One region of the Mumia sp. zg.B53 genome, then DNA from elsewhere that is predicted to be linked to it. Evidence: predicted binding sites of a transcription regulator. Region 1 holds the regulator's gene; the other holds the start of a gene.
What was found. The regulator HrcA, encoded in region 1, represses chaperone genes, less so after heat shock. The targets are predictions, from matches to a motif close to TTGGCACTCGNNNNNNNCGAGTGCCAA.
Positions count from the first base shown of each region.

Region 2: the regulator HrcA is predicted to act here: its motif matches at 2,463-2,489, upstream of groL (chaperonin GroEL).

Region 1 is NZ_JAHWCK010000002.1:477,820-489,058, forward strand. It holds gene lepA (translation elongation factor 4) at 1-511, shown strand, start outside; gene KV102_RS13420 (GNAT family N-acetyltransferase) at 518-1,018, shown strand; gene KV102_RS13425 (TetR/AcrR family transcriptional regulator) at 1,096-1,752, shown strand; gene KV102_RS13430 (TIGR01777 family oxidoreductase) at 1,749-2,678, shown strand; gene KV102_RS13435 (long-chain fatty acid--CoA ligase) at 2,830-4,665, shown strand; gene hemW (radical SAM family heme chaperone HemW) at 4,735-5,961, opposite strand; gene KV102_RS13445 (GntR family transcriptional regulator) at 6,054-6,446, shown strand; gene KV102_RS13450 (ABC transporter ATP-binding protein) at 6,443-7,342, shown strand; gene KV102_RS13455 (ABC transporter permease) at 7,339-8,391, shown strand; gene KV102_RS13460 (DUF3097 domain-containing protein) at 8,404-9,258, opposite strand; gene hrcA (heat-inducible transcriptional repressor HrcA) at 9,381-10,400, shown strand; gene dnaJ (molecular chaperone DnaJ) at 10,418-11,239, shown strand, end outside.
Region 2 is NZ_JAHWCK010000001.1:2,097,877-2,109,115, forward strand. It holds gene thiO (glycine oxidase ThiO) at 1-392, opposite strand, end outside; TPP riboswitch at 401-485, opposite strand; gene KV102_RS10260 (EamA family transporter) at 508-1,398, opposite strand; gene KV102_RS10265 (LysR family transcriptional regulator) at 1,473-2,390, shown strand; gene groL (chaperonin GroEL) at 2,616-4,247, shown strand; gene KV102_RS10275 (FMN-binding negative transcriptional regulator) at 4,331-4,990, shown strand; gene KV102_RS10280 (metallophosphoesterase) at 4,945-5,817, opposite strand; gene KV102_RS10285 (N-acetylmuramoyl-L-alanine amidase) at 5,820-6,632, opposite strand; gene KV102_RS10290 (hypothetical protein) at 6,670-6,807, shown strand; gene KV102_RS10295 (ArgE/DapE family deacylase) at 6,853-8,115, opposite strand; gene KV102_RS10300 (NTP transferase domain-containing protein) at 8,173-8,823, shown strand; gene KV102_RS10305 (MoxR family ATPase) at 8,833-9,714, shown strand; gene KV102_RS10310 (VWA domain-containing protein) at 9,718-10,812, shown strand; gene KV102_RS10315 (XdhC/CoxI family protein) at 10,840-11,239, shown strand, end outside.

The DNA.
Region 1 (11,239 bases):
CTCGGCGGACCGGGTCGAGATCCGCTACACCGTCCCGCTCGGAGAGATCGTCTTCGACTTCTTCGACAACCTCAAGAGCCGCACCAAGGGCTACGCCTCGCTCGACTACGAGGCGACCGGCGAGCAGGCCGCCGACCTGGTCAAGGTCGACATCCTGCTCCAGGGCGACCCGGTCGACGCCTTCAGCGCCATCGTGCACCGCGACAACGCCTACTCGTACGGCGTCGCGCTCGCGCAGAAGCTCAAGGAGCTCATCCCGCGCCAGCAGTTCGAGGTGCCGATCCAGGCGGCGATCGGTGCTCGGGTCATCGCCCGCGAGACCATCCGCGCGATCCGCAAGGACGTCCTCGCCAAGTGCTACGGCGGTGACATCAGCCGCAAGCGCAAGCTGCTCGAGAAGCAGAAGGAAGGCAAGAAGCGGATGAAGATGGTCGGCCGCGTCGAGGTGCCGCAGGAGGCGTTCGTGGCCGCGCTCTCCACCGGCGACTCGGGTGACAAGGGCAAGAAGTAGCCTCCCGTGAGGGCCGCCACGCTCGCCGACGTCGAGCTCCTCAGAGACATCGAGCGAGCGGCGGACGAGCGGTTCCGGGAGATCGGCCGGGACCTGGTCGCGGACGGTGAACCCGCGCCGTACGAGACGGTGGCCGCGGCGGTCGGTCGCGGCAGGGCGTGGGTCGAGGTCGGGGACGCCGGCGCGCCGGTGGCGTACGCGCTCGCAGACGTGCTGGACGGCCGGGCCTTCCTCGAGCAGCTCTCCGTCCTCCCGGAGCACGGCCGACAGGGGATCGGTGCAGCGCTCGTCGACGTGGTCGCGGGGTGGGCACTCGCAGGCGGGCACGCCGAGCTGACGTTGACGACCTTCGCCGACGTGCCGTGGAACGCGCCGTACTACCGGCGCCTCGGCTTCGAGGTGGTGCCCGAGGCGCGGTGGAGCGCGGGTCTGCGTGAGCGTCATGTCGCCGAGTCGGCGTACTTCCGCCCTTGGCCACGGATCGTCATGGCGAGGCCGTTGCGCTGATCTGCGCCGACTCTTGAACACGTTCGAAGGCTGATGCTAGATTCGAACATGTTCAAGTCTCCTGATGGCGCTCTCTGATGGCCAAGGACACCCGCGACCGGCTGACCGCTGCCGCGCTACGGCTGTTCCGCGACGACGGCTACCAGGCGACGACCATGCGCCGCATCGCGGACGAGGCCGGGCTGTCGCTCGGCAACGCCTACTACTACTTCTCGGGCAAGGACGAGCTTGTCCACGAGCTTTACGTCAGCGTCCAGCGCGAGCACCGTGACGTTGCGCTCCCGCGCCTCGTCGAAAGGGCTCCACTCGCGGACAACCTGCGCGCGGCCCTGCACGCCGGCCTCGACGTGATGACGCCCTACCACGGCTTCGGCACCACGTTCGTGCAGCAGGCGCTCCCCGCCTCGTCGTCGGCGAGCCCGTTCTCCGCGGAGTCGGGGAATGCGAGGGCAATGGCGGTCGACCTCATGGAGCACGTGGTCGCCACCTCCAAGGTGCGAGTGCCGAGCGGACTACGCGACCGGCTCCCGGACCTGCTCTGGTTGCTCTACCTCGGTGTGACGCTCCATTGGGTCGTCGATCCGTCGCCGGAGCAGCAGCGCACACGGTTGCTCGTGGATCGGCTCGCACCGGTGGTCTCGAAGGCGGTCGCCCTGTCCCGACTCCCGGTGGCGCGGGGCCTGGTCGACGACGTCGTGGCGCTCACCCAGCCGTCCTCCGGTTCGCTGCGATGAGGCGCGGTGCGGTCGCCGTCGTCGCCGGAGCCTCCGGATACATCGGTCAGCACCTGGTTCGCGCCTGGTCGCGCCACGGGGCGGTGGTGCGGACGATCGGGCGCGGTCCGGACGCGGACGCGAGCTGGGACGACGCGGCGGGGCTCGCCGACGTGCTCGGCGGTGCCGACATCCTCGTGAATCTCGCCGGGCGCTCGGTGAGCTGCCGCTACTCCAAGCCCAACGCTGACGCGATCTTCGCCTCACGTACGGAGACCACCGCACTACTCGGCCGGGTCCTCGCCGCGTCGGCGTCCCCGCCGTCGCTGTGGGTCAACGCGAGCACGGCGACGATCTACCGCGATGCGCGAGACCGTCCCATGGACGAGGTGACAGGAGAGCGTGGCGCCGGGTTCTCCGTGGCCGTCGCGCGGGCGTGGGAGCACGAGCTCTTCGACGCGCCCACGGCCGTACGGAAGGTGGCGCTGAGGATGGCGATCGTCCTCGGTGCCGGCGGTGGTGCCGTGAACCCGTTCATCAACCTGGCCCGCCTCGGCTTCGGTGGACCGATGGGGGACGGCGGTCAGATGTTCAGCTGGGTGCACGTGGACGACGTCGTGCGCGTGGTGGACCATCTCGCCGAGCACCCCGAGATCGCCGGACCGGTCAACGTGGCCGCCCCTGACGCGGTGACGAACGCGGAGATGATGCGATCGGTGCGCCGGGCGTTCGGCCGCTCGCACGGTGTCCCGCTGCCGACCTGGGCGCTCGAAGCTGGAGCGCGGCTCATCAGGACCGAGGCCGAGCTCGTGCTCAAGAGCCGCTGGGTCGACCCGGCGACCCTGAGAGGGTCCGGGTTCGCGTTCGCCCATCCCGACCTCGACGGGGCGCTCGACGAGATCGCGTCGCGCACGCGGCGAGGGCTCCTTCCGGTCGCGCTCGGCTGACCTGGTCCGCGGCCGACGGGCACCCTGCGTCACCAGGGGTGCTGATCGATAACGATTATCTGGTGGATGTGCCTCGGATCACGTCGATCACGTACGATTCGAGCCATCCTGTGATCGCCATCACCACCCCTAACGATGAGGTGCACCCTTCATGGCCAACGCCCCGACACCCGAGCATCTGGAGATTGTCGAGTCCCGTGCCAAGAACGTCGGCGAGATGTTCTTCGCCCGAGTACGCGAGACCCCCACTCGTGAGGCCTACCGCTACCCGGTCGGCGAGAACTGGCGCTCCCTGACCTGGGGCGAGACCGGAGACGTCGTCTCCCGGATCGCGGCAGGTCTCGTCTCGCTCGGCATCAAGCCGGAGGAGCGCGTCGCGATCGCGTCCGGGACCCGCTACGAGTGGATCCTCGCCGACCTCGCCATCATGGCGGCGGGCGCTGCGACGACCACCGTCTACCCGACGACCGTGACCGACGACGTCGCCTACATCCTCGCGGACTCCGGGAGCCGGATCGTCTTCGCCGAGGACGCCGTCCAGCTGGCGAAGCTCCAGGACAAGCGCAGCGAGCTCCCCGACGTGATCAAGGTCGTGCTGTTCGACGGTGACCACGACAGCGACTGGGTGATCACCCTCTCCGACCTCGAGCAGCTCGGAGACAAGCTGCTCGCCGAGCAGCCGTCGGTCGTCGAGGAGCGCGTCGCCGCGATCTCGCCGGACCAGCTCGCGACCCTGATCTACACCTCCGGCACGACCGGCCGTCCCAAGGGAGTCCGGCTCACGCACGACTCGTGGACGTACGAGGGAGCAGCGGTCGCCGCGGGCGGCTACATCACCATCGACGACCTCCAGTACCTCTGGCTCCCGATGGCACACTCTTTCGGCAAGGTGCTCCTGTCGACGCAGCTGCAGATCGGCTTCCCGACCGCCGTCGACGGCGCCATCCCCAAGATCGTCGACAACCTCGCCGTCGTGAAGCCGACGTTCATGGGCGCGGCACCGCGCATCTTCGAGAAGGCCTACGGCCGCATCGTCGGGATGATGGAGGAGGAGGGCGGCGCCAAGCTCAAGCTCTTCCGTTGGGCGACCAAGGTGGCGGCCCAGGTCAAGGCTCTCGAGCGAGAGGGCAAGAAGGTCCCCGCCGGGCTGGCCTTCCAGCACCGGCTCGCCGACAAGATCGTCCTCTCGAAGGTGCGGGACCGATTCGGTGGACGCGTCCGCTTCTTCATCTCCGGAGCCTCCGCGCTGTCGCAGGAGGTCGCCGAGTGGTTCGAGGCTGCCGGCATCCTCATCCTCGAGGGCTACGGCCTCACCGAGAGTGCGGCCGGTTCCTTCGTGAACCACCCCGACCAGTACAAGCTCGGCACCGTGGGCCTGCCGATGCCTGGCACCGAGGTCAAGATCGCGGAGGACGGCGAGATCCTCATCAAGGGTCCCGGTGTCATGCAGGGCTACCACAACCTCGAGACCGAGTCCGCGTCCACGGTGACCGACGACGGCTGGCTCGCGACGGGCGACATCGGCCAGATCGACGAGGACGGGTTCCTCCGGATCACCGACCGCAAGAAGGACCTCTTCAAGACCTCGGGCGGCAAGTACGTCGCGCCGTCGCACGTCGAGGGCGTCTTCAAGGGTGTGTGCCCGCTCGCCAGCCAGATGGTGGTGCACGGCAACAACCGCAACTTCGTGAGCGCCCTCATCACGATCGATCCCGACGCCGCGACGCTCTTCGCCGAGAACCACGGCCTGGCGGGCAAGTCGTACGCCGAGATCGTGACGTCGCCGCAGATGCACAAGGCGATCGAGGGCTACGTCGAGGAGCTCAACTCCAAGCTCAACCGCTGGGAGACGATCAAGAAGTGGCAGATCCTCGACCGCGACCTGTCGGTCGAGGAGGGCGAGATGACGCCGAGCCTCAAGCTCAAGCGCAAGTTCGTCGAGGACAAGTACCGCCCGATCCTGGACGAGTTCTACGCCGGCACCTGACCGGCAGCTGTCTCAGGAGGGCCGCACCCCGTCGGGGTGCGGCCCTCCTCTGCGTGAGAGCGGGGTCGCCTACGGCAGGAGGCGGCGCACGACCGCGTCCGCGAGGAGGCGGCCGCGGACGGTGAGAACGAGACGGTGGCTGTCGTCGGAGAGCTCGACGAGCCCGTCGGAGACGAGCCCCGGCACGGCGGCACGTCCCGCGGCATCCAGCCGGACGAGCGGCATGCCGTCGTGCAGGCGCGACTCGAGCAGCACCTGCTCCACACGACGGGTCTCGAGGTCGAGGATCTCGCGCCCGTGCCCGGGGGATCGGCCCTCGGCCAGCCGCTGGGCGTAGGCGGCGGGGTGCTTGACGTTCCACCAGCGGGTGCCGGCGACGTGGCTGTGCGCCCCCGGCCCGAAGCCCCACCAGTCGGCACCGGTCCAGTAGAGCTCGTTGTGGCGGCACCGCGCGGCGTCGTCGCGGGCCCAGTTCGACAGCTCGTACCACCCGAGGCCGGCGGCGCTGAGCCGCGCGTCCGCGGCGAGATACATGTCGGCCATCAGGTCGTCGTCGGGAGCTGCGACCTCGCCGCGGGAGACGCGGCGTGCGAGCGCGGTCCCCTCCTCGACGATGAGGGCATAGGCACTGACATGGTCGGGACCGAGTGCGAGTGCCGTGTCGAGCGACCGCTCCCAGTCCGCCAGCGACTCTCCGGGCGTGCCGTAGATGAGGTCGACGCTCACCTGCGAGAAGCCGGCGTCGCGGGCCCACCGCACGACGTCAGGCAGTCTGGCCGGGTCGTGCGTGCGGTCCAGCGTTGCGAGAACGTGAGGGACCGCGGACTGCATGCCGTACGAGATGCGGGTGAAACCGCGTGAGCGGAGCGTGGCGAGAGACGCGGGGGTCACGCTGTCGGGGTTCGCCTCCGTGGTGGCCTCGTAGCCGGCCGCCAGCCCGAAGGTCTTGTCGATCCCCTCGAGGATGCGTCCGAGGTCGTCGGAGGCGAGGAGTGTGGGCGTGCCGCCGCCGATGAACACCGTCTCGACCTCCGGCAACGGGCGGTCGGCACGCTGGAGCACCTGAGCCGCCAGCGCGATCTCGGCGAGCACGGTGTCGGCGTAGGAGTCGTGCGAGGCGCCCGGTCCGAGCTCGGACGACGTGTAGGTGTTGAAGTCGCAGTAGCCGCACCGCGTCACGCAGAACGGGACGTGGACGTACACGCCGAAGGGCGCGCCCCCGAGGGCGTCGAGCGAGGCTGCAGGGAGGGCGCCGTCAGCGGGGACGGCTTGTCCCTCGGGAAGCGTGGACGGCATGCCTCCAGTGTCGCAGGGCGGCTGCAAGGACTCTTGCGGTCGGATCCGCTGCTACCTATAGTGCTATTCAGATAGCACATTAGGAGTATCGAATGATCGAGTTCCACCTGGACTCCCGGTCGGGCGTCTCCGCGTACCTGCAGCTCGTTCAGCAGGTACGCCGCGCCCTCCGCCTCGGGCTCCTCGACGAGGGCGACCAGCTCCCGACCGTCAAGGACGTCGCGCGTGCGCTGGCGATCAACCCCAACACCGTCCTGAAGGCCTACCGCGACCTCGAGCGCGACGGCCTCGTTGCTCCGCGTCCGGGTGTCGGCACGTTCGTCACGCGGACCCTCACCGACAACACGCTGGCGGCGCACGGCCCGCTGCGTACCGACCTCCAGCGGTGGCTGTCCAAGGCCCGCCGCGCCGGCCTCGACGACGAGAGCATCGAGGCGTTGTTCATGACCACCTTTCGGGCCGCCTCCGAGGAGGACATCGCATGACCACAGCACTGAGAACGCATGAGCTCGGCAAGAGATACGGCCGAAGTCGCCACTGGGCCCTGAAGGACTGCACGCTGGAGCTCCCGGCCGGCCGCGTGGTGGGTCTCGTCGGGCCGAACGGCGCCGGCAAGAGCACGCTGCTCGGCCTCGCGGCCGGGATGCTCGTGCCCACCGTCGGTCGCATCGAGGTGCTGGGCGAGGGGCCGTCGTCCGGCGCTGAGCACCAGGCGCGCGTCGGCTACGTGAGTCAGGATGCGCCGACCTATCGTGGGATGAGTGTCGCCGACCACCTCCGGATTGGCTCGCACCTCAACCCGCGATGGGACGACGTGCTCGTCCGGGACCGGATCGACCGGCTCGGCATCGACCTGCGGCGCCGCACCGGCAGCCTCTCGGGAGGCCAGCGCGCCCAGATCGCGCTCACGGTGGCGATCGGCAAGCGGCCGGAGCTGCTGATCCTCGACGAGCCCGTCGCGGCCCTCGACCCGCTCGCCCGACGCGAGTTCATGCAGGACCTGATGGAGGCGGTCGCCGAGCAGGACCTCACGGTCGTCCTGTCCTCGCACCTCGTCTCGGACCTCGAGCGCGCCTGTGACTACCTCGTCGTGCTGGTGGACTCCGAGGTCCGGGTCGCGGGCGACCTCGACGATCTGCTGGCCTCGCACCGCCGCATGACCGGCGCGCGGCGTCCCTCCGACGCAGGCCCAGCCGGCCACCACGTCGTGACGGCGAGCCATACCGACCGCCAGAGCACGTTCGTCGTCCGCACCGGCGGACCCGCGGTCGATCCCTCCTGGGACGTGACCCCTCTCGGGCTCGAGGATCTGGTGCTCGCCTACCTGCGCGGCGACGCCTCGTACGAGCGCCCGCGCCCGACCGTCGAGGTGATCCGATGATCTGGCTGACATGGCGCCAGCTGCGTGTCCAGGCGATTCCGGTCGCGGGTGCCGTCGCTCTGCTGCTCGTGGCACTGGCCATCACCGGGCCTGGGATCGTCGACGCGGCAGAGGACGGCGCACGCTCGTTCCTGACAGGACTGAGCGCCGACGCGTTCAAGGTCACGCTCTACTACGTCGGCATCGCGGCGGCGTACGTCTTCCCGCTCGTCGTCGGGGCGTTCTGGGGGGCGCCGATGGTCGCGCGCGAGCTGGAGGCGCGGACGCACCGCCTCGCGTGGAGCCAGTCGGTCACGCGCACACGGTGGCTCGCCGTCAAACTCCTCGGCGCCGCCCTGGTCACGGTGTCGGTCGCTGGGCTGCTGTCGTGGGGTGTGACCTGGTGGGCCGGACCGATCGAGCGCGCGATCGCGACCGGCGAGGGGACGGGGCCGTTCATGGTCTCGCGCATCGAGCCCGCAGTCTTCGGAGCCCGGGGCCTCGTCCCGATCGGGTACGCCGTGCTGGCGCTCGCGATCGGCGTGCTGGCTGGGCTCGTGGTGCGACGGACAGTCGCGGCGATGGCAGTGACGCTCGTCCTCGTCCTTGGCGTCCAGCTGTTCGTCGGGGTCGTCGTGCGGGCCCAGCTCGTCGAACCCGAGAAGGCCACGAGCTCGATCACGCAGGAGAACCTCGTCGGTCTGATGGTCGAAGGAGCCTCAGGTCCAGGAGACCCGATCGAGAACGTCTCCGAGATCCGTGTCGAGACGGGTCGCACCGGCACGTGGGAGCTGTCGAACGTCACGCTCGATGCCGACGGCGAGCGCATGCGGTCGTTGCCGGCGTGGGTGGCCGACTGCGGCGGGCCGCCACCGGGGGAGAGCGCGCAGGCGGGTGCGCGGGCGGCGTGCTTCGACCGGTTGGCGGACGAGGGCTATCGGCAGCAGGTCACGTGGCACCCGTCCAGCGCCTTCTGGACTCTGCAGTGGCGCGAGACGGCGCTGCTCCTCGTACTCGCGCTCGGCCTCGGCGGGCTGTGTTTCTGGCGGATCCGCGGCGACGCACCGTAAGGGCGGGCGCGGTCAGGTCGTGACGAAGTCGATGAGCTCCTCGACCCGCCCGAGCAGCGCCGGCTCGAGGTCGGCGTAGGAGCGGACGGACCCGAGGATGCGCTTCCAGGCGTGCGCGATGTCGGCCTGGTTCCGGTGGGGCCACCCGAGCGACTGGCAGATGCCGTGCTTCCACGACATCGAGCGTGGGATCACCGGCCACTTCTCCAGCCCGAGGCGCTCGGGCTTCACGCCCTGCCAGACGTCGACGTACGGGTGCCCGACGACGAGCACGTGCTCCTTGTGCGGTCCGCGCAGCACCGAGGCGGCGATGCGCGACTCCTTCGACCCCGGGACGAGATGGTCCACGAGCACGCCCAGGCGGCGTCCCGGACCGGGCTTGAAGCGGTCGACGACCGACGGGAGGTCGTCGACCCCCTCGAGGTACTCGACCGCCACCCCCTCGATCCGCAGGTCGTCACCCCACACCTTCTCGACCAGCTCCGCGTCATGACGTCCCTCGACGTAGATGCGGCTCGCGCGTGCGACCCGTGCCTTCGCGTCGTGGACGGCGACCGAGCCGGACGCGGTGTGCGTCGCGCGTGCGGGCGCGGCGTGTCGTACCGGCGCCTTGAGCACGACCGGCTTGCCCTCGAGGAGGAAGCCCGGCCCGAGGGGGAAGGTACGCCGCCTCCCGCGACGGTCCTCCAGCTCGACGGTGTCGAGATCTCGGTCGGTGCGCGTCACGGCGCCGCAGAAGTCGGTCTGGACCTCCTCGAGCACCATCCCCACCTCCGCCTCCACCTCGGTGGACCGCCCTCGCTTGGGGACGCGCCAGTCGCCGGCCAGGACATCGGATCCGTATCGGTCGTGAGCCACGAGGAGCAAACTAGCCGAAAGAACGTGCGGCACCTCGCAGCCACACGCGACTGGTGAGGCTGGCTAGACTGGCACTCAGGGCACCGGAGTGCCAAAGATCATCGACACGAGGAGGGACCGTGGCTGACGTCGTGCTCGATGAACGCAAGCTCGCGGTCCTGCGCGCCATCGTGGAGGACTACGTGGCGACCCAGGAGCCGGTGGGCTCGCGGGCGCTCGTCGACCGCCATCAGCTGGGTGTGTCGCCGGCGACGGTCCGCAACGACATGGCGATCCTCGAGGAGCACGGGTTCATCGCCCAGCCGCACACCAGCGCGGGCCGGATCCCGACCGACAAGGGCTACCGCCTCTTCGTCGACCGGCTTGCCTCCGTCCGGCGGCTGAGTCCTCCCGAACGCCGTGCGATCGAGTCGTTCCTCGACGGCGCGGTCGACGTCGACGACGTCGTCCAGCGAAGTGTCCGGCTGCTCTCTCAGCTGACCCACCAGGTCGCGCTCGTGCAGTACCCCTCCCTGACCCGCTCGACCGTCCGTCACGTCGAGCTGGTCCCGATGGAGCGCGGCCGCATCCTGCTGGTGCTGATCACCAGCTCCGGACGTGTCGACCAGCGCATCGTGGAGCTCCCCGAAGAGCCGTCCGAGATGCTCCTCGCGGACTTGCGAGCGCGGATGATCGGCGCCGCGGTCGGGCAGCGGCTGCCGGACGCCTCGGCATCGGTGGCCGACCTCATCACGACCTTCCGTCCCGAGGAGCAGCCCATCGCCACCGCTGTCGTCGCGACGCTCACCCGGGCGTTCTCCGACGAGCGGGCCGACGAACGCGTTGCCGTGGGCGGGGCCGCCAACCTCGCCCGGTTCGGCACCGACTTCGACACCTCGATCAAGCCGGTCCTCGAGGCGCTCGAGGAGCACGTGGTGCTGCTCAAGCTCCTCGGCGAGGCCACCTCTCCGACCACGCTCACCGTCCGCATCGGCACGGAGGTTCCGTACGAGGAGCTCTCGGCGACCTCCCTCGTGGCCACCGCGTACGGCACCGACGACGAGCCGCTCGCCACCCTCGGCGTCGTCGGGCCCACCAGGATGGACTACCCCGGCACCATGGCGGCGGTACGCGCCGTCGCACGCTATGTCGGCCAGACCCTCAGCGACTGAGAGACAGACAACGACGCATGAGCCAGAACTACTACGAGACCCTCGGTGTGAGTCGCGACGCGACTCCGGAGGAGATCAAGAAGGCGTACCGGAGGCTGGCGCGCAGCCTGCACCCGGACGTGAATCCAGACCCTGAGGCGCAGGAGCGGTTCAAGACCGTCACCGTCGCCTACGAGGTGCTCTCCGACGTGGACAAGCGGTCGTTCTACGACCGCGGAGGCGATCCCCTCGCCGGTGCGGGTGCCAGCGGCGGCTTCGGCGCCGGCTTCTCGTTCAACGACATCATGGACGCGTTCTTCGGGCAGCAGACCCAGCGCGGCCCACGTGGTCGTGCCCGGCGCGGCAACGACGCCTTGATCCGCATCGGCGTCCAGCTGGCCGAGGCGGCCTTCGGGACCACGCGCGAGCTCAAGGTCGACACCGCCGTGGTCTGCTCGACCTGTCACGGCAACGGCTCGGCCGACGGCGCGGAGCCGATCACCTGCCAGACGTGCCGCGGGCACGGCGAGGTGCAGCACGTGCAGCGGTCGTTCCTCGGAGACATCCGTACGGCCCGCCCCTGCCCGACCTGCCAGGGTTACGGCACCGTGATCGCGAACCCGTGCGAGGAGTGCTCCGGTGACGGCCGGGTCCGCGCCCGTCGCACGCTGACCATCAAGGTGCCCGCCGGCGTGGACAGCGGCACTCGGATCCAGCTGACCGGCGAGGGTGAGGTCGGGCCCGGCGGCGGTCCCGCCGCCGACCTGTACGTCGAGGTCGAGGTGGAGCCGCACGACGTCTTCACCCGCTCCGACGACGACCTCTACTGCGACGTCCGGGTCCCCATGACCGCTGCGGCG
Region 2 (11,239 bases), on a different contig from region 1:
GTGAGCGGGTGGTACGGGATCGTGTGGGTGTCGAGCAGCGCGGTGACCCGCTCCTGCTCGCGGGCATCGTCCTCGGTGGCGGCGGCGAGCAGCGTGCCCTCCCCACGGACCTCCAACGCTCGCCCGGCATCGCGTTCGAGGGCGGCCGCCATGTCCGGCCACCGTGCGAGCGACGCGACGCCGACCCGCAGCAGCGCCTCCTCGCCGTACCACGCCTCACCTGCGGGGGAGAGCATCCCCGCGGCCGCCCACGAGGCCCCACGGGCGGGCGTGGGGTCGTACGTCGTGACACGGTGACCACGACGTGCGAGCGACCACGCGACGGTGAGCCCGACGACTCCACCACCGACGACGGCGACGTCGCGGCCGGCTGGCCGGTGAGAGCGCGACACTGCTCCTGCCTCCCTTCGCCGGCATGACCCGGATCAGGTTCGACGGTCGGAGCGGCATCGGCTCCCTCTCAGCCCGTGCCCGGGCTCCCGTGGGGACCTCCGCACCGTAGGCGGGCTACGACGGCGTCGTCAAGCGGGCCCGGCGCCCGCGGGTCGAGCCGAGAAGGACGCCGGCGATGACCACCGCGCCGGATGCGAGCTCGAACGGGTCGAGGCGTTCGCTCAGGAGAAGAGCGCTCGCGCTCATCCCCACCACCGGGACGAGCAGTGAGAACGGCGCGACGGTGCTCGACGGATAGCGCGTCATCAGCAGCGTCCACAGTCCCGAGCCCACGACGGTCCCGATGACGACCGTGTAGAGGAGACCCAGCACGGCGGGCACCGCCTCGGGGGTGAAGGCGGTCACGAGCGACTCTCCGACGGCTCCCGGCCCCTCGAAGAGCAGCGAGACCACCAGCATCGGGATCGGGGGGACCACCGACATCCACAGCGTGAGGTGGAGCGGGTTGGAGGGGTGCGCCTGGCGGTTCGCGAGGTTGCCGAACGCCCAGCCGAGCGCGGCCAGCAGCGTGAGCACCACGGGGAGCAGGGCTGCCGTCTGCGACCGGTGCCACGCCACGCCGGCGAGCCCGGCGATCGCGATCACGATGCCGAGAATCTGCCGGCCGCTGAGCCGTTCGCGCAGCAGGACGCCGGCGAGCACCACCGTGAAGGGCGCGGAGGCCTGGAGCACCAACGAGGCGAGTCCTGCGGGCATGCCCGCACGCATGCCTACGTACAGGAAGAAGAACTGTGCGATCCCGAAGCCTGCGCCGTACCCGATCAACCAGCGCAGCCTGACGTCCGGGCGCGGGACGAGAAGCACGGTCGGGACGGCGAGCAGCCCGAAGCGCAGCGCGACGCAGAACATCGGCGGGAAGTGCTCGAGCGAGGCGTGGATGGCGATGAAGTTCAGTCCCCAGGTGATCGCCACCAGTACGGCGAGGAGACGGTCGCGGGTGGTCACGAGAGCCAGCGTGCGCTTGCGCCTGGGTGAAGCACAATCGAATACTCCTACGACTACGATGTAGCGTTGCTTCAATGAAGGATGCTGGCATCGACGTCGACAAGCTCGCGATCGTGCGGGAGCTCGCCGAGCGGGGGAGCATCACGGCGGTCGCTGCGGCGACGTACCGGACGCCGTCGGCGGTCTCGCAGACGATCAAGGCCCTCGAGCGTGACCTCGGGACCGTCCTCGTCGAGCGTGAGGGCCGTGGGGTCAGGCTCACCGAGGCCGGCCGGCTGCTCGCCGAGGGCGCCGTCGAGATCGCCCAGGTCGTCGCGCGCACCCGGGCCCGCCTCGAGGAGTTCCGCGGCGAGGTGGCGGGCGAGGTCGCCGTGACAGCCTTCCCGAGCGGCGCCGAGATGCTGCTGGCTCCGCTCGCGCCGCGGCTCGCGACGCGTGCGCCCGGCGTGACCGTGCGGCTGAGCGACCTCGACCTCGCGGAGTACGAGGTCCGAGCGGCCACCGCCGACCACGACGTGGTCGTCGGGCACTCGGTCGTGGCGGTGCCGGACCCTGCGGCGACGGGGCTGCACGTCACGCCGCTCCTCCGTGAGCCGCTGGACGTGGCCGTGCCCCAGGATCACCGCCTCGCCGGCCGCGACCGGGTGCGACCCGAGGACCTCGTCGGAGAGCGCTGGATCGGCGTCCCTGTCGGCCATCCCTTCGACCTGCTGCTCCCCATGCTCGCCGTCGACGGACAGTCCCCTCGTGTCGAGCAACGGTTCCTCGACAACCACGTCACGGCCGCGTTCGTCGCGGCCGGGCAGGGTGTGGCGCTGCTGCCGCGGCTGTGGCGAAGAGCAGCGGAGGCACGCGGCGTCACGCTGCTCCCGCTCGACGGCGTGCGGGCGGGGCGCCACGTGTTCGCGCTCGCAAGGCCCGACCGTGCCGAACGCGCGGCTGTCCGATGCGTCCTCGACGCCCTCCTGGAGATCGCCGACGAGGCGAGATGAGGGTGTCGCCCTCGCTCGCTGCACTGGCCCACTCTTTGCACTCTCCAGGCCCGAGTGCTAGAAAGGAGAGCGTTAGCACTCGGATCATCTGAGTGCCAACGTGCCAAACGGGCCAGGACGATGAGGTCCGAAGGTCGCGGCGAGAAGGGTTCGCCGTGGACGCGGGTCGTCCGTCGCGGGCATCCCCTGGGCCATCCACCTCTACGCGGAGGAATCGCGGGAGATATGCCGAAGACCATTGCATTCAACGAGGAAGCCCGTCGCGGCCTCGAGCGCGGGATGAACATCCTCGCCGACGCCGTGAAGGTGACCCTCGGTCCCAAGGGCCGCAACGTCGTCCTCGAAAAGAAGTGGGGCGCTCCCACCATCACCAACGATGGTGTCAGCATCGCCAAGGAGATCGAGCTCGAGGATCCCTACGAGAAGATCGGCGCCGAGCTCGTCAAGGAGGTCGCCAAGAAGACCGACGACGTCGCCGGCGACGGCACCACCACCGCCACCGTGCTCGCCCAGGCGCTCGTGCGCGAGGGCCTGCGCAACGTCGCGGCCGGCGCCAACCCGATCGCGCTCAAGCGTGGCATCGAGAAGGCCGTCGAGGCCGTCAGCGCCCAGCTGCTCGGGATGGCCAAGGACGTCGAGACCAAGGAGCAGATCGCGTCCACGGCCGCGATCTCCGCTGCTGATCCGTCGGTCGGCGAGATCATCGCCGAGGCGATGGACAAGGTCGGCAAGGAAGGCGTCATCACCGTCGAGGAGAGCAACACCTTCGGGCTCGAGCTCGAGCTCACCGAGGGCATGCGCTTCGACAAGGGCTACATCTCGCAGTACTTCTACACCGATCCCGAGCGCATGGAGGCGGTGCTCGAGGATCCCTACATCCTGATCGCCAACTCCAAGATCAGCGCCGTCAAGGACCTCGTGCCGGTCCTCGAGAAGGTCATCCAGTCGGGCAAGCCGCTGCTGATCATCGCCGAGGACATCGAGGGCGAGGCGCTGGCCACCCTGATCGTCAACAAGGTCAAGGGCACGTTCAAGTCCGTCGCCGTCAAGGCTCCGGGCTTCGGCGACCGCCGCAAGGCCATGCTGACCGACATCGCCATCCTCACCGGTGGCGAGGTCATCAGCGAGGAGCTCGGTCTCAAGCTCGAGAACGCCGACATCTCGCTGCTCGGTACGGCCCGCAAGGTCGTCGTGACCAAGGACGAGACGACCATCGTCGACGGCGGTGGCTCGGAGGACCAGATCACCGGCCGGGTCAACCAGATCCGCGCCGAGATCGAGAACTCCGACTCCGACTACGACCGCGAGAAGCTGCAGGAGCGGCTGGCGAAGCTCGCCGGCGGCGTTGCGGTCATCAAGGTCGGCGCGGCCACGGAGGTCGAGCTCAAGGAGCGCAAGCACCGCATCGAGGACGCCGTTCGCAACGCGAAGGCTGCCGTCGAGGAGGGCATCGTCGCCGGTGGCGGCGTCGCGCTCGTCCAGGCGACCGCCGCGGCGTTCGAGAAGCTCGATCTCGTCGGTGACGAGGCGACCGGTGCGCAGATCGTGCGCTCCGCCTCGACCGCCCCGCTGAAGCAGATCGCGATCAACGCCGGCCTCGAGGGCGGCGTCGTGGCGGAGAAGGTCCAGGGCCTTCCCGCGGGTCACGGCCTCAACGCGGCGACCGGCGAGTACGTCGACCTCATCGCCGAGGGCATCCTCGACCCGGCCAAGGTGACCCGCTCGGCGCTGCAGAACGCAGCCTCGATCGCGGCGCTCTTCCTCACCACCGAGGCCGTCGTCGCGGACAAGCCCGAGAAGAACCCCCCGGCCATGCCGGGTGGCGACATGGGCGACATGGGCGGCATGGGCTTCTGAGCCACCCCGCCTGAGCTCACGCTCGACGCACGCGGCGCCCCGTCGGTCTCCGGACCGGCGGGGCGTCGTCGTACGGTGGGCCGGTGTACGTGCCGCGCTTCAACGCCCTCGACGACGCAGCGGCGATCGACGGCCTCATCGCCGCCGTCGGTGCCGGCGACCTCGTCACGGTGGGCGCGGACGGCATGCCGTACGCGACACGGCTGCCGCTGGTGTGGCTGCGGGAGGAGGGTCGCGTGATCGCGCACGTGGCGCTCGCCAACCCGCACTGGCGCACGATCGGCGACGGATCGCCGGCCCTGGTCGTGGTGAGCGGACCGCAGGCGTACGTCTCGCCGTCGTGGTACGCGACCAAGGCCCAGCACGGCAGGGTCGTCCCGACGTGGAACTACAGCCGCGTCGAGCTGCGCGGCACGGTGCGCGTCCGTCGTGAGACCGAGTGGATCCGCGACGCCGTCACCCGTCTCACCGACCTCCACGAGCGGTCGCGGCCCGACCCCTGGGCGGTGACCGATGCGCCCGCGCCGTTCGTGGACGGCCAGCTGCGCGGCATCGTCGGCGTCGAGGTGGCCGTGACCTCGGTCGAGGGCAAGGCCAAGCTCAGCCAGAACCGCTCGGCAGAGGATCGCGACGGTGTGGTGCACGGCCTGCGCCGCGAAGGCGACGCCGAGGCGCACGCTGTCGCGGACACGATGGATCAGTCCTCGTCGACGTCGTCCCACGAGACCGCGTCGACCAGGTAGACCTGCTCACCCGCGCGCGGGTCGCGAGCGTGCAGCGTGAGGAACACCGGGGAGAACGGCCCTCCGAGGTCGACAACCGTCGCTCCGGCGCCCAGAACCCCGCGGATCCGGTCTGGTGGGCACGTGCGGTCGTTCCTGGTGACGACACCCGGGGTCGTCCACACCGGCACGCCGTTCATGGTGCCGGAGAGCTGGAGGTGGAAGTGGCCGCACAGGACCGCTCGGACGTCCGTCCCGGCCACAGCGTCGGCGAGCAGGTCCCGGTCGCGGAGACCGTCGTTGCGCATGAAAGGCGCCCAGTCGACGTGCAGAGGCGGATGGTGGAGCGCGACGACAGACCCGTACGGCGCGGGGGTCGCGAGCTGGCCACGGAGCCACGCGACCTGACCGCCGTCCAGCTCACCGTGCACCGATCCCGGCACGAGGCTGTCGAGCGTGATCACCCGCAGGCCCCCGACGTCGCTGACCGCGGCGCGCTTGCCCGCCGACCCACCCGCGAGCCTGCCGACGTCGCGTCCGCCGGCGTCGAGGTGCCCGGACCCGAGCGCCCGCGTGAACGCGGCCCGGTCATCGTGGTTGCCCGTCGTGTAGACGTGCGGTACGCCGCGCTCGGCGGCGTACGCGCCCACCATCTCGCGGACGGCGACACATCCCTCATACGACCCGTCGTCGGCGATGTCGCCGGTGACGAGCACGAGGTCGAGGTCGGGGACGTGACGCGCGTCGTGGAGGATCCGCTCGAGCGCGCTGACGGCGTCGACGCCGTCCTCGTCGGGGCCGGTCCGGCTGACGTGGGTGTCGGAGAGGTGGAGGATCCGGTGCGCCACGGTCACCGCCTGAGATAGCGCGTGGCGGCCGCTGCAAGGGCCGTGGCGTACCGGCGCTGGCCTGCCGCGGAGCGCATCGCCCGGGCGTCGCGAGGGTTGCGCATGTTGCCGAGCTCCACCATCGCGGTCGGGATGCGGCTGAGGTTGAGCGTGCCGAGGTCGGCCCGCTTGACCAGCCCGCGCCCGCCCCCGGTGTAGGTCGAGCGCCGGAACCCCGCCCTCTGCAGCTCTGCGCGGGTGATGCGCCCCAGCCGCAGCGACCGCGCCACCGCGCCCCGCTTCTTGGTGACGATCACGTGGAAGCCGCGTCCCGACCGCGCCGCCCCGTCGCCGTGGATGCTGATCTTGAGGTCGGCCGCGCGTTCGCGGCCGCGAAAGCCCGTGTTGCCGAGCCGTCCCCGGACGTCGACGCAGGGCCCCCAGAGCTTCCGGCTGTTGCGGCTGCGGGTCATCACCACCGTCGCGCCGGCTGCGCGCAGCTCCGCGCGCAGCCGTTTGGCCACCCGCCAGGCGAACGTCGCCTCCGCGAAGCCGCTCGCGGTGGCCGTCCCCGTGGTGTTGCACGCCTTGCGCAGACCGCCGGCGTCGACGGGGCGGTTGATGCGGCGGGGGAAGCGGCTGTTGCCGAGCTGGTGCCCGGGATCGATGACGATCGTGCGACCGGCCAGCGGGCCGGCGTCGTCGGCGCTGGAACGCACTCCGGCCGCGGGACCGTCGTGGGCGGTGGACCTGGCTGGGGCACCCGTGGTCGCGGCGGCGGCGGTGCCGGACGCGGCGAGCGCGACGGCGGCGAGCAGGCAGGTGAGACGACGCATCGCACGAGGCTAACGTGCGGGCGCGTAGGCTGTCCCCATGCTTTGGCTGCTGATCATCGTCGGGGTCGTCGTGCTCGCGTACGTGTACCGGGTCCAGCTCCTGTCCAAGGTGCTCGGACAGGACCAGACGCGTGTCCGTCGGATGCTCGAGCGTCGCAAGGGCGACCGCCGCTAGTCCGCGAGCCTCCGGGCTCGCCGCCCAGCCGCTCCTCGATCCCGGTCAGCGGCACAGCCGCAGCGCCATGAGCACGTACGCGCGGGCGCACCGCATCACCTCGTCCACCGGGAGGCTCTCGTCGACGGAGTGGGCGTGGGCGATGTCCCCGGGGCCGTACTGCACCGTGGGGACCCCCGCCGCGCTGTAGAGGCGCAGGTCGGACCCGTACGGGGCTCCCGCCGCCGCTGGACGGGGCGATCCGGAAGCCTCGGCGGCGTCCTGCACGACCTCCAGGAGCGGGTGGAGATCAGGAAGCCGCCCCGGGGCGAACGTGCCGCCGGGGAACGACACCGTCGCCGGGTTGTCCCGGAGCCAGAGGTCGCCGTTCGACGCTCCCGCGACCGCGGCACGCAGGGCGGACTGGGCGGCGGCGACGGACTCGCCGGGGCGTACGCCGTAGCGGCCCTCGACGATGCACAGATCGGGGACCGTGCTCGCCCAGTCGCCGGCCTGCACCGTCCCGATCGAGATCGGGAACGGGACCGGCAGATGCGCGAAGCGCTCCCCGACGTCAGTGTTGCGCTGATCCTCCAGCGTCCTCAGCACGGCGCGGACGGTGTCGAGCGCATCCAGGGCGCTGATGCCGCTCGTGCGCATCGATCCGTGCGCAGCGCGTCCACGGACCACCATCCGGAACGTCAGGGCCCCGGCGTTGTCGGTGACGACCGTCCCCGCGGTCGGCTCGGCGATCACGCAGGCGTCGGCGGTGTGGCCGCGGCGGAGAGTGGCGTAGGCGCCGAGACCGCCGTCCTCCTCCCCGACGACGGTGTGGATCGCGAGCGGACGGCGGAGGCTCACCCCGCTGGCACGGATCGCGTGCACCGCCCCCAGGATCGCGGCGACACCGCCGAGCATGTCGCACGCGCCCCGTCCGTACCAACGCCCTCCCTGTTCACGCAGGGTGAACGGGTCGTTGTCCGACCAGAGGCCTGAGTCGCCGGGTGGCACGACGTCGATGTGGCCCGACAGCGCCAGCGCAGGCACGCCGGCGTCCTCGCCGGGGACGACCCCGACGGTGCCCCAGGCCTCGGCGCGTTCGACCTCCATGCCGGGGAAGTCCGGCTCCTGGCGCAGAGTCGGCAGGTCGATCTCCCAGTGGTCGACGTCGGCGCCCAGGTCACCGAGCCGGTCGGCGCACCAGTGGCTGGCGGCGACCTCGCCGAGCGATCCGTCGAGCGGTGCGAGTGCGACGAGGGACGTGAGGTCGGCGGCGATCTGCTCTTCGTCGAGGTGGTCGAGGACGTCGCGGGGGTCCAGAGCGGTCACGACCTCAGTGTGCGTCATGACCCACCCCGACCGCGGCGGGATGGCAGGATCGCGGGCATGGTCGGACCGCGCAGGGTGCACGCCCACGTACGGGGCGTGGTCCTCGCCGCCGGCGAGGGGCGTCGGATGGGGATGCCGAAGGCGCTCGTCCGCACGGCGGACGGCCGGACGTGGTTGGGTCGGACGCTCGACGCGCTGGCCGACGGCGGGTGCGACGACCTCGTCGCGGTCGTCGGGGCCCGAGCGGTGCACGTCCAGGCAGAGCTCCGTACGGCCGGCGAGATCTCGCCCGGGCGTCGCCGCGGAGGCGGTCCAGAGGTGCTCGTGGCCACGGACTGGCGTGAGGGGATGGGGGCGTCGCTCCGAGCGGTGCTCGAGCAAGGACCTGGTGACGGGTCCGTCGACGCTGTCCTCGTGATGCTCGTCGACCTTCCCGACGTCGGCCCCGACGTCGTACGCCGCGTCCTCGACCACGTCGACGGGGCGGAGGCCCGGGGTGCCGTCCTCGCCCGCGCGACGTACGACGGGCGACCGGGGCACCCCGTGCTGATCGGGCGCGACCACTGGGGCCCGATGGCGGCGACGCTCTCCGGCGACGACGGCGGCCGCCACTACCTGGCCGAGCACGGCGCGACCCTGATCGAGTGCGGTGATCTCGCGACCGGGCGGGACCAGGACACGCCCACCCGTACGCCCGGACCGGAATAGGGTGATGGCGTGAAGCAGCCTCGAAGCAGCGACGAGCTCGGGCGCGACCTCGGTGAGGTCGGCTACCTCGCCGACGAAGGGCTTGCGACCATCGCATACCTCGCCCTGACCATGCAGCGGCCGCTCCTCCTCGAGGGCGAGCCAGGGACGGGCAAGACCGCGCTCGCCGAGGCGCTCGCCCGCGCGTACGGCCTCCCGCTGATCCGGCTGCAGTGCTACGAGGGGATCGACGCCACCCAGGCGCTCTACGACTGGGACTTCCCTCGGCAGATCCTCCACCTGCGCACGGTGGAGGCCACGGCCGACCGGTCGCAGGTCGATGCGGAGTCCGTCGAGCAGTCACTGTTCGACGAGCGCTTCCTCCTCGCGCGGCCGATCCTCCGGGCGCTGCGGGAGGCGCCCGCCGTCCTGCTGGTCGACGAGATCGACCGTGCCGACGACGAGTTCGAGGCGTTCCTCCTCGAGGTGCTGTCGACGAACCAGGTGACGATCCCCGAGCTCGGGACCGTGCGGGCGACCGTTCCGCCGATCGTCGTGCTGACGTCCAACCGGACCCGCGAGCTCCACGACGCCCTCAAGCGCCGCTGCCTCTACCACTGGATCGAGCACCCGGCCCTGGCCCGCGAGATCGAGATCGTCCGTACCCGGATGCCCGAGGTCTCCCAGCGCCTCGCCGAGCAGGTCGCCGGCGTGGTCTCCGACCTCCGCTCCCGAGGTGACCTGCTCAAGCCGCCGGGCGTGGCCGAGACGCTCGACTGGACGGCAGCCCTGGTGCGGCTCGAGTGCGACGACCTGGACCTCGAGACCGCAGCCGCCACGATCGGCGCGGTGTGCAAGTACCGCGAGGACATCGACCGCGTCCGCGACGCGCTCTCGTCGATGCTGGCCTGAGCCGTGTCCGACGTCGCGATCTTCGCCGGCTTCGCGAAGGCGCTGCGGGAGGCCGGGGCCGGTGTGACCGCGGACCGGACCCGCACGTTCCTGGAGGCGGTGAGCCTCGTCGGTCCCGACCGGCGCCGTGACGTCTACTGGGCCGGCCGCGCGACGCTCTGCGCCGAGCCAGACGACCTGGCGACGTACGACGCCGTCTTCGCGAGCTGGTTCTCAGCCGAGGAGCCGAGAGCGCGGCCGCGCAGCCGGCAGGACCGGCAGGTCGTCGTGCAGGCGGGTCTCGACGAGGCGCCGAGGGGGTCGGCGGAGGCGGGCGACGACCAGCAGGTTGCCATGCTCGCGAGCGTGACCGAGACGCTGCGCCACCGTGATGTCGCCTCGCTGTCGGTCGGCGAGCGCGCGGTCGTGGCGCGGATGTTCGCGGGGCTCGACGTGACGGTGCCGAGGCGCCGCAGCCCTCGCCGTACGCCTCGCCGGCACGGAGACCTCGATCCGACCCGGACGCTGCGAGACCAGCTCCGCAGGGCGGGAGAGCCCGGCCCGCTGCGCTTCCGCGCGCCCCGCCGCAGACCCCGCCGCGTGGTGATGCTCGTTGACGTCTCCGGCTCGATGAGCGCCTATGCCGACAGCCTCCTTCGGCTGGCGCACCGGCTGGCCGCCGCGTCGCCGAGGCAGGTCGAGGTGTTCACGCTCGGCACTCGGCTGACCCGCGTGACTGCTGCGATGCGGCTGCGCGACCCCGAGGACGCGCTCGCCGCCGCCGGGGCGACCGTGCCGGACTGGTCGGGCGGGACTCGGCTCGGTGAGGTGCTGCGTGCCTTCGTCGACCGGTGGGGGCAGAGAGGTATGGCGCGGGGGGCGGTCGTCGTGATCGCGTCGGACGGGTGGGAGCGGGGTGACCCGGTGCTGCTCGGTGACCAGGTCGCGCGCCTGCAACGGCTCGCGCACCGCGTGCTCTGGGCCAACCCGCACCGTGGCCGCGCCGGCTATGCGCCGGTGCAGGGCGGGATCGCCGCGGTCCACCCGCACCTGGACGCGCTGGTGGCCGGTCACTCGGTCGCGGCGTTCCAGGCGCTCCTCGACGAGGTGGGACGCTGAGGTCGTGCACCGCGTAGCGTGGATCACATGCGCGACGTGCTCGATGAGCTGATGGAGACGTGGAAGGCGGGAGAGACCGCCGGGGTGGCCACCGTGGTGCAGACCTTCCGGTCCGCGCCTCGTCCGGCCGGTGCGTCGATGGTCGTTGCGCCCGACGCCAGCGCGTACGGCTCGGTGTCGGGTGGCTGCGTCGAGGGCGCGGTCTACGAGCTCGCGCAGGAGGTCGTGGTCGCGGGGGAGGCGGTGCTGCACCGCTACGGCGTCAGCGACGACGACGCGTTCGCGGTCGGTCTCACCTGCGGCGGCATCCTCGACGTCTTCGTGGAGCCGGTCTCGAAGACGACGTTCCCCGAGCTCGGCGACGTCGCGGCCGACATCGAGGCGGGCACCCCTGTCGCGGTGGCGACCGTGATCGCCCATCCCGACA